DNA from 4 places in the Bradyrhizobium sp. JR4.1 genome. Region 1 is predicted to be linked to each of the others. Evidence: predicted binding sites of a transcription regulator. Region 1 holds the regulator's gene; each other region holds the start of a gene.
What was found. Region 1 encodes PhoB, which activates phosphate uptake and scavenging genes when phosphate is short. Its sites were predicted from a motif close to TGTCATNNANCTGTCAT; they were not measured.

Region 1 (2,198 bases):
ACCGGCGCACGCAGGATTACATCACCGGCCGGTTCGGCTGAGGAGACGCGACATGGCTTCCGAACATACCGCAAAGGCTTTCGACACCGACCTCCAGGAACTCACCCGCCTGGTCGCCGAGATGGGCGGCATCGCCGAGCGCATGATCGTCGAGTCCGTCGACGCGCTGATCCGCCGCGACGTCCCGCTCGGCCAGCGCGTCGTTGCCATCGACACCGAGCTCGACGCGCTGCAGAAGCGCATCGAGGAGCGTGCGGTGCTCACCATCGCCCGCCGCCAGCCGATGGCGGTCGATCTGCGCGAGATCGTCGGCGCCATGCGCGTCGCGACTGATCTCGAGCGCATCGGCGACCTCGCCAAGAACATGGGCAAGCGCGTCGCGGCGCTGGAAACGGACTTCCATCCGCTCAAGCTGTTCCGCGGCCTCGAGCACATGACCGACCTCGTGCAGCAGCAGGTCAAGTCGGTGCTGGACGCCTATGCCGCGCATGATTTGCCGGCGGCGATGGCGGTGTGGAAGGGCGACGAGGAAGTCGACGCCATCTGCACCTCGTTGTTCCGCGAGCTCCTCACCTACATGATGGAGGATCCGCGCAACATCTCGTTCTGTATTCACCTGATGTTCTGCGCCAAGAACATCGAGCGGATCGGCGACCACGCCACCAACATCGCCGAGACCGTGTTCTACATGATCGAGGGCCAGGCGATCACCGACAAGCGGCCGAAGGGCGACATGACGACCTTCGCCAACACGGTACCGAACACCTGAAGACTTAAGGGAGCGACGACCCGATGGGCGCACGCATTATGGTGGTTGAGGACGAGGAAGCCCTGACCGAGCTTCTCCGCTACAACCTCGAAGGCGACGGCTATGACGTCGAGACGGTGATGCGCGGCGACGACGCCGACACCCGCCTCAAGGAGCACATCCCCGATCTGATCGTGCTCGACTGGATGCTGCCGGGCCTGTCGGGCATCGAACTGTGCCGGCGGCTTCGCACCCGTCCCGAGACCAAGCAGCTCCCGATCATCATGCTCACCGCGCGCGGCGAGGAGAGCGAGCGGGTGCGGGGTCTTGCGACCGGCGCCGACGATTACATCGTCAAGCCGTTCTCGGTGCCGGAGCTGCTGGCGCGCGTGAAGGGCCTGCTGCGGCGCGCGAGCCCCGAGCGGCTCGCCACCGTGCTTGCTTTTGGCGACATCGAGCTCGACCGTGACAAGCGCCGCGTGGCGCGCTCAGGCCGGCCGATCGATCTCGGTCCGACCGAATATCGCCTGCTGGAGTTCTTCCTGGAGCACCCGGGCCGGGTGTTCTCGCGCGAGCAACTGCTCGACAGCGTCTGGGGCCGCGACATCTATATCGACGAGCGTACCGTCGACGTGCATATCGGCCGCCTGCGCAAGCTGCTCAATCTCGGCCGCGAGCAAGACCCGATCCGCACCGTCCGCGGCGCCGGCTACGCGCTGGATGATCGGTTTGCGAAGGCGGAGCAGGTGTAGGGTTGCAGGCTTGTTTGTTGGCGAGCTGTCCCTGCATTCTCCGATGTCGTCCCGGACAAGCGAGCGCTGATCCGGGACCCATAACCACAGGGAGTGGTTTGGCGAAGACTCCGAGTTACCCCTTTCGCACGACTACTTCGTGCTCGGAGTATGGGTCCTGGCTTTCGCCAGGACGACACTGAAATTATTGAACTGTCTTTGCGCGACGACTTGCCGTGATTACCGCGGACCCGGCTTCACCGGTGCGCGGCGCCGATCCGACGCCGGCTGGTACGCAACACGCGAGTGCTGGGCGCAATAGGGCAGGCCGGACAGCGCCCGTCCACCGCAGAAGAAGAAGTCCGGGCTCGAGGGATCGCCGACCGGCCAGTGGCAGGTCGCCTCGTTCAATTCGAGCAGCGACAGCCGCTGGCTCATCGGCACCACGTTGTCGTAGGTGACCGGATCCGGCTCAGCCTCGACCTCGAAGGCCTGCGCCAGCGCGGTGTTGCCGCGCGAGATCGGGCGGCTCACCCGCATCATGTGCTGCGCGGGGCGCGCCTTGCGCGGCCGGGGCGCTGCCGATGATGGGCTCTTGGCGCGGCCCGAGAGGCCGAGCCTGTGCACTTTGCCGATCACGGCATTGCGGGTCACATTGCCGAGCTCCGCCGCGATCTGGCTGGCCGAAAGTCCGGCCTCCCAGAGCTTTTTCAGCTGCT
Region 2 (2,198 bases), 300 kb from region 1:
CGCCGCGAGCTCGCGGTCATAGAGCGAGCCTTCGCTCATGACGCGGTCCACGGCGAGGCCAAGCTGCTCCGAAATCTGGTCGAGGGAAATTTCCGGCACGCCTTGATCGCCGCGCCGCGCACTGGCGAGCAGGCGATGGGCGTTCTCGATGGCGCGTTCGCCGCCTTTGACTGCGACATACATGCTTAGCTTCCCTTGCTCACGACGCGCGTGGTGCGCGGGACCGCAACCACGGCATCATCCGCGACCAGGACCACATCGATGCCGCGCGGAAACAGCGCTTCGTTAATACGAAGTCGCTCGAACAGGTCGAACGGCTTGATCGAGGCCTTGAGCGTCGCGACGCCGTCGATGCCGGGACCGCGCAGCTCGAAGCTGCGCCCCGAATGCAGGCTCTCGACCTGAAGGATCAGCGTGGTCGACCGGTCCGGATATTCGCTGGTGCCGAGCGCGAAGCGCTCGAGCGAAGGCAGCGCCCCGCCTTCGCTGATCAGCGCGAAGCTGACGATCGAGGAATCCTGCACCACCGGCGCGCCCGTGTGGAACTTCAGCCATTTTGTCACGTCGGTGCTTTCCGACATGCGCGCATCGAGCCAGAGCGGCGTGTCGTGATCGAACAGCGTCAGCGCGATCGCGGCCGTGCCGCGCATCATCACATGAGGCGCGCCTGATGTCGGCACGATGCGCTGGACCGACCCCGGCCGCGCCATCGCGTCCATGACCGAGCGAAAGGTCGATTGCGCCGACAGCACCTTATCGGCGAACCCCGGCGGCAGTTCCGCAATCGTGGTCATGATCTCACCCCTCACCGCGCACCATGGTGTAGAAATCAACCTTCGTCGCAGCGGTCTCGGCCGCCGCTTGCTTGCGCCTGACCATAAGCTGCTCACGCAACGGCGCGATGATGTCCCGCTCCACCGCGCCACTGAAATCGCTGGACTGCACCAGCGCATCGCACAGCGCAATCAGCCGCGCCTTCTCACCGTCGCGACCGAGCGTGTAACCGAAACCGACCTCGCCGCTCGCAAGCCGCACCGCAGCCCGCGACACCGTCGCTTCGCCGAGATTGAATGGCGCACCGTCGCCGCCGACCCGGCCGCGCAGCATGACGAGGCCGTTTTCCGGCGCGCGCAGATCCTGATGCGCCGGCAAAGCGAGAGCGCGGAGGCGAGCGGCGATCTCGCCCGCCTCCGCGTGCGCCAGCACGGCCATTGCGGCCTTGCGCTGGGCTTGCTGATTGTTGTGCTGGGTCACCAGATCCACCGAAACTTTCTGCAGAACTTGCCGAATCCAAGTTGTCTATGATACTAGACAACTTCATACGGGAGCGCCATGACTGTTTCGTGACAAAGGCGTGATTTCTGGAGTAGCTTCCGAGCCACATGAGCATGCAGGACACAGCCTCCTCCGGCGTGGCGTTGTGGCGCCTCGTTGCCGACGGCATCGAGCGCGGCATCGCCGACGGCCGCTTTGCGGCCGGCGACAAGCTGCCGGGCGAGGTGGAGATCGCCGAAACCTATCGCGTGAACCGCCACACCGTGCGACGCGCGCTGGCCGCGCTTGCCGAGCGCGGCATCGTGCGGGCCGAACGCGGCAGCGGAACCTATGTCGAGGCGCAGAAGCTCGCTTATCCACTGCGCTCGCGGACCCGCTTCTCCGAGATCGTCGGCGCCGACGGCCGCGAACCGCATGGCCGGCTGATCGAGGCGTCCGATGATGTCGCGACCCGCGAACTCGCGCGGGAACTTGGATTGAAGGCCGGCGCACCGTTGGTGCGGATCGAGGCGATGCGCCTCGCCGACCGCACGCCGATCTGCGTCTCCACGACGTGGCTGTCGGCGCAGCTGTTCCCGGGTGCGGGCGACGTCTTTGCTGCCACCCGCTCGATGACGAAATTGCTCGAACATTACGGCGTCCGCGACTATCGCCGCGGCGCGACCCGGATCACCGCCGGCATTGTCGACGCCACCGACGCCGCGCGGCTCGATCTGGCGCTGGGACGACCGATCCTGGTGGTCGATGCCACCGACCACGATCTCGACGGCAAGCCGCTGGTGACCAAGCATTCGCGCTTTGCCGCGGAGCGGGTGGAATTTCTGGTGGAGAACGGGTGAAGAATCGTAGGGTGGGCAAAGGCGCGCTTGCGCCCTGCCCACCATCTATCCAACGTCGCGATTGAAGTGGTGGGCACGCTTCGC
Region 3 (2,198 bases), on a different contig from region 1:
CCGTCCGCGAGGGCACCGCGACGTTCGAGCTGGAGCCGCCCGACCTCGCCGAGATGACGCGCCGCTACCGTGCTCTGATCGACGGCGGCTATCCCTATTTCGTCGCTGTCCTCGACGGGCGCGTCGCCGGCTACGCCTATGCCGGGGCCTACCGGCCGCGCCCGGCCTACCGCTTCACGGTCGAGAACTCGATCTATCTCGATCCGTCCTTCCACCGCCGCGGCATCGGGGCACTCCTGCTGGAGCGGCTGATCGTCGAATGCGAGGCACGCGGCTTCCGCCAGATGATTGCCGTGATCGGCGATTCCGCCAATGCCGGCTCGATCGGCGTGCACACCAAGGGCGGCTTCAAGATGATCGGCACGCATCCCAGCGTCGGGCTGAAATTCGGCCGCTGGCTGGACACGGTGATGATGCAGCGGGACCTTGGTGAGGGCGCGAAGAGCGTGCCGGGGAAGTAAGGCCCGTAGCCCGGGTGAGCGAAGCGATACCCGGGAAGGCTGCAAGCAAAGACCCGGATGTCGCTACGCTCATCCGGGCTACTGGATCCCTGCTCACACCACCGCCAATTTGCGATCGATCACCAGGAGCACGCGCTCCAGCTCGTGGCCGCGGCGCAGGATCAAGCCCGTCGCCGAGATCACGCTGTACATGCCCTGCTTGCGCGCGAGGCGCGGATCCTTCTCGATACGATAAATTGGCACTTCCGAGGCGCGGCGGAAGACCGAGAACACGGCGCGATCCCTGAGGAAGTCGATGGCATAGTCGCGCCACTCGCCGTCGGCGACCATCCGGCCGTAGAGATTGAGAATACGGTGCAGCTCGAGCCGATTGAACGTCACGCGGCTCAGCTGCGCATTCGAAGCGGCGGGGCGCGCCGCCGCGCGCTGTTCGCTCGGATCGGCATCCTCCGACAGACTCATAGGTCGCCTCCTGTCGCATCAGCATGACCGCGTCCGCGAAGACCGTCCCCGGAACCGCGGATCATGACAGTTGCATGATCGCGCCAACTGTTCCCCACCGCAAGGGGCCCCTGGAAGGACACTGGACCGGAGCAAACCGCCCACACGCAGCGGTGGAACTCTGTCGCGGCAAACCGTCACGGGATCGTTAGCAGGAATCATAGTGTCGCCGCTTTTCCGCCAAGCGACTGCCGCCCTGCATTGCGAAAAGACTTGTGTGCGTTGACCCGGTCCTTTCGGTTCCGGATTCCTCAGCCCCCAGCCCCCCGGGGCCGTCAGGATCGGGTCTGTTCGCACGACAAGGAGGGCCAACGCGAGTTGGTCCTTTTTTGTTTGGGTCGGTTTTGTCTGTGTCGGGATGTTTCTGCCTCGACGCATATCTCACCATCTCCGCACAAACTCTCTCCCCTCATCCTGAGGAGCCGCGAAGCGGCGTCTCGAAGGATCGAGGCCGAGCTGCCACAGTAGGGCCTGCATGGTTCGAGACGGCGCTGACGCGCCTCCTCACCATGAGGATTGAGAGCGTGCTTGAGTCGGAAGATTCGAAGTGTGCGCGTCAGTGCAGCGACGTATACGCCGCGCCCAGCATCGGGCCCGGCTTCTCGCGGCTGCCGTCCTGAACATAGACCACGGCACCGTCGACGCCGTCGCGCGTGAGGTTCTCGATCGGCACCGTCCAGCTTTCCGGACGGCCGGTCCAGTCGCCGACCTTGAGTAGGTTGCGCACCACGTTGTGATAGATGACCTGCTGTCCGCGATTTTCGCCGCGGCTGATCGCGATCGGCACCGATTTCGCAATCGAGCAGATCCAGACCTCGCCGTGGGACACGGTCGGCTCGTTGCTCGCGGCCACCGAGACGTTGATCTGCTTGCCCGCGAGCGACATCGTCACCGGCACGCTCATCACGCCCGTGCCCGTGTCGGTTTTGCCGATCGCGCTTTCGATGCCGGTGCGGTCGCTGCCGACGACATGCGTGGAGCCGTTGACCACGACCTGCGGTGTGTAGACTTCGCGATCGCCGCGCATGCGCGAATAGGCACGCTGCCGTGCAGAGAAGCGCGAATCGGCCAATGTGTCCTTCCAGCCGAGATAGTCCCAATAGTCGATCGGCATGCTCAGCGCGATGATCGAGGGATCGCGGGCGAGGTCGCCGATGATCTTGTCGGCCGGCGGGCAGGAGGAGCAGCCCTGCGAGGTAAACAATTCGACAACGGCGCGGGGATCAGCCTCGGCAG
Region 4 (2,198 bases), on a different contig from region 1:
CAACACTGTGGCCCAGGTGGCGTTCGCAGCGCTGGTGCTGGCCGCCCTCGCCTTCGGCTTCAAAGCCGGTCCTTATGATATAATCCTGATGGGCCTCGTCACGATCTTCACGCTCTCCTCCGTGTCGCTCTATCTCGTCGAATGGTTGCGGCACATGAGCACGATCGAGGCCAAGTAGCAGCACGATCGAGGCCAAATGAGTTGGGAAGCGGCCCCGCAAAGGCCAACTCCCGTTCGATTAAGTCGCATCTCTTCAAACCAAGCCGGCATATGCCGGCACGGAGCAAAGCAAGCGTGCCAGGCCGCGTTCATCCCCGACAATTGGCGTTTTCGCTTCCGCATGCGGAGAGCCTGAGCCGGGACAATTTCCTCGAAGGCCCCGTCAACGCCGCCGGTCTTGCCCTCATCGACGCCTGGCCGGAATGGCCGAACCGGATCATGTGGCTGGCCGGCCCGGAAGGAAGCGGCAAGAGCCATCTCGCCGCGATCTGGGCCGAGGCCTCAGGCGCCCGCTCGACCACGGCCAATGGGCTGACCGCCGAAGCCGTCCCGGCTGCGCTCGCCACCGGCGCGCTGGTGGTCGAGGATCCCAAGGCGAGGGAATTCGATGAGCGCGCCCTGTTCCATCTGATGAATCTGGCCCGCGAGGACGGCGCCTACGTCCTCTTCACCGGACGCGAGGCGCCCGCCTCTCTCGAGATCGAGCTCGCCGACCTGCGCTCGCGGCTCCGCGCTGTCCCCGTTATCTCGCTGCTGCCGCCTGACGACCAGCTCTTCCGCGGCCTGATCGTCAAATTCTGCGCCGACCGCCAGCTCGCCATGGACGAGAGCGTGGTCAGCTACCTCGCCACTCGCCTGGAGCGGTCCTCGGCCGCCGCCCGACGGGCTGTGGACCTGCTGGACAGCGAGGCCCTGCGCCTCGGCCGCCCCGTCACCCGGGCCCTGGCGGCCGAGCTGCTCCGGGATGTCTGACCAAGGCGGCTTGACGCGGCCGGGCCGCGGAACATCAATGTCATCGAAACGTCATCGCTCTAACACATGCTCCCGCGGGTTTTGCGCGTAAGTCGCAAATTGGGGCGAACTGGATGGATCGACTTCTGATGGATTCTGCGCAAGCTGTTGAAGTTAAAGAGAAAACCCCGGAAGCCGAAGGCCCGCCGGCGATCGCATCGAGCCCCGAGCGGTTCATCAATCGCGAGCTCTCCTGGCTGCACTTCAACCGCCGCGTCCTGGAGGAATCGGTCAATCCCAGCCACCCCATGCTGGAGCGGGTGCGATTCCTGTCGATTTCAGCGAATAACCTCGACGAGTTCTTCATGGTCCGCGTTGCCGGCATCAAGGCCCAGGTGCGCGAAGGCATTGCCGAGCGCAGCCCCGACGGTCTGACCCCGTCCGAGCAGCTCGCACTGATCAACCGGACCGTCTCGCAGCTTGCCTCCGACCAGCAGGCAATCTGGCGCGACCTGCGCGGCACGCTCGCCGACGAGGGCATCGTGCTGGTCGAGGGCAAGGAAGTCACCAAAGCGGAACGAACCTGGGTCGAGGACTACTTCCTCAGCAACGTGTTCCCGCTGCTGACACCGCTCGCGATCGACCCGGCCCACCCCTTCCCGTTCATTCCGAGCCTCGGCTTCACCATCGCGCTCCAGCTCACGCGCGCCGCCGACGGCAAGCAGATGAACGCGCTGATCCGCATGCCCGGCAAGATCGACCGCTTCATCCGCCTGCCGGCCGAGGGCAAGGTCGTCCGGCTGATCTCGCTGGAGCAGGCCACCGCGCTATTCATCAACCGCCTGTTCCCCGGCTACAATCTTCACGGCCAGGGCGCCTTCCGTGTCATCCGCGACTCCGAACTCGAAATCGAGGAAGAGGCCGAGGATCTCGTCCGCTTGTTCGAGACCGCGCTGAAGCGCCGCCGCCGCGGCTCGGTGATCCGGCTCGAGATCGATGCCAAGATGCCGGAGCAGCTGCGCAGCTTCGTACAGCACGCGCTGTCGACCGCCGACGACGAGGTGTTTTTGGTCGATGGCGTGCTCGCCATGAACGAGCTCTCGCAGCTCACCCGCCTCGACCGGCCCGATCTGGAATTCACCCCTTACGTGCCCCGCCATCCCGAGCGCGTGCGCGAGCAAGGCGGCGACATCTTCGCTGCGATCCGGCAGAAGGATCTCGTCGTTCATCACCCCTATGAATCCTTC

Region 2: a site for PhoB is predicted at 1,333-1,349, ahead of phnF (phosphonate metabolism transcriptional regulator PhnF). Genes of this name have one in related genera too.
Region 3: a site for PhoB is predicted at 987-1,003, ahead of ABIB90_RS24185 (DUF2794 domain-containing protein). Genes of this name have one in related genera too.
Region 4: a site for PhoB is predicted at 1,011-1,027, ahead of ABIB90_RS27340 (RNA degradosome polyphosphate kinase). Genes of this name have one in related genera too.

Annotation. Positions count from the first base shown of each region.
Region 1 is NZ_JBEPRY010000001.1:555,821-558,018, reverse strand. Features, by position in the region: gene pstB (phosphate ABC transporter ATP-binding protein PstB) at 1-41, shown strand, start outside; gene phoU (phosphate signaling complex protein PhoU) at 53-769, shown strand; gene phoB (phosphate regulon transcriptional regulator PhoB) at 793-1,500, shown strand; gene ABIB90_RS02805 (GcrA family cell cycle regulator) at 1,720-2,198, opposite strand, start outside.
Region 2 is NZ_JBEPRY010000001.1:257,135-259,332, forward strand. Features, by position in the region: gene ABIB90_RS01340 (carbon-phosphorus lyase complex subunit) at 1-183, opposite strand, end outside; gene phnH (phosphonate C-P lyase system protein PhnH) at 186-794, opposite strand; gene phnG (phosphonate C-P lyase system protein PhnG) at 799-1,212, opposite strand; gene phnF (phosphonate metabolism transcriptional regulator PhnF) at 1,383-2,114, shown strand.
Region 3 is NZ_JBEPRY010000013.1:115,575-117,772, forward strand. Features, by position in the region: gene ABIB90_RS24180 (GNAT family N-acetyltransferase) at 1-461, shown strand, start outside; gene ABIB90_RS24185 (DUF2794 domain-containing protein) at 555-923, opposite strand; gene ABIB90_RS24190 (DUF1223 domain-containing protein) at 1,519-2,198, opposite strand, start outside.
Region 4 is NZ_JBEPRY010000016.1:135,458-137,655, reverse strand. Features, by position in the region: gene ABIB90_RS27350 (CDP-alcohol phosphatidyltransferase family protein) at 1-178, shown strand, start outside; gene ABIB90_RS27345 (P-loop NTPase family protein) at 295-972, shown strand; gene ABIB90_RS27340 (RNA degradosome polyphosphate kinase) at 1,101-2,198, shown strand, end outside.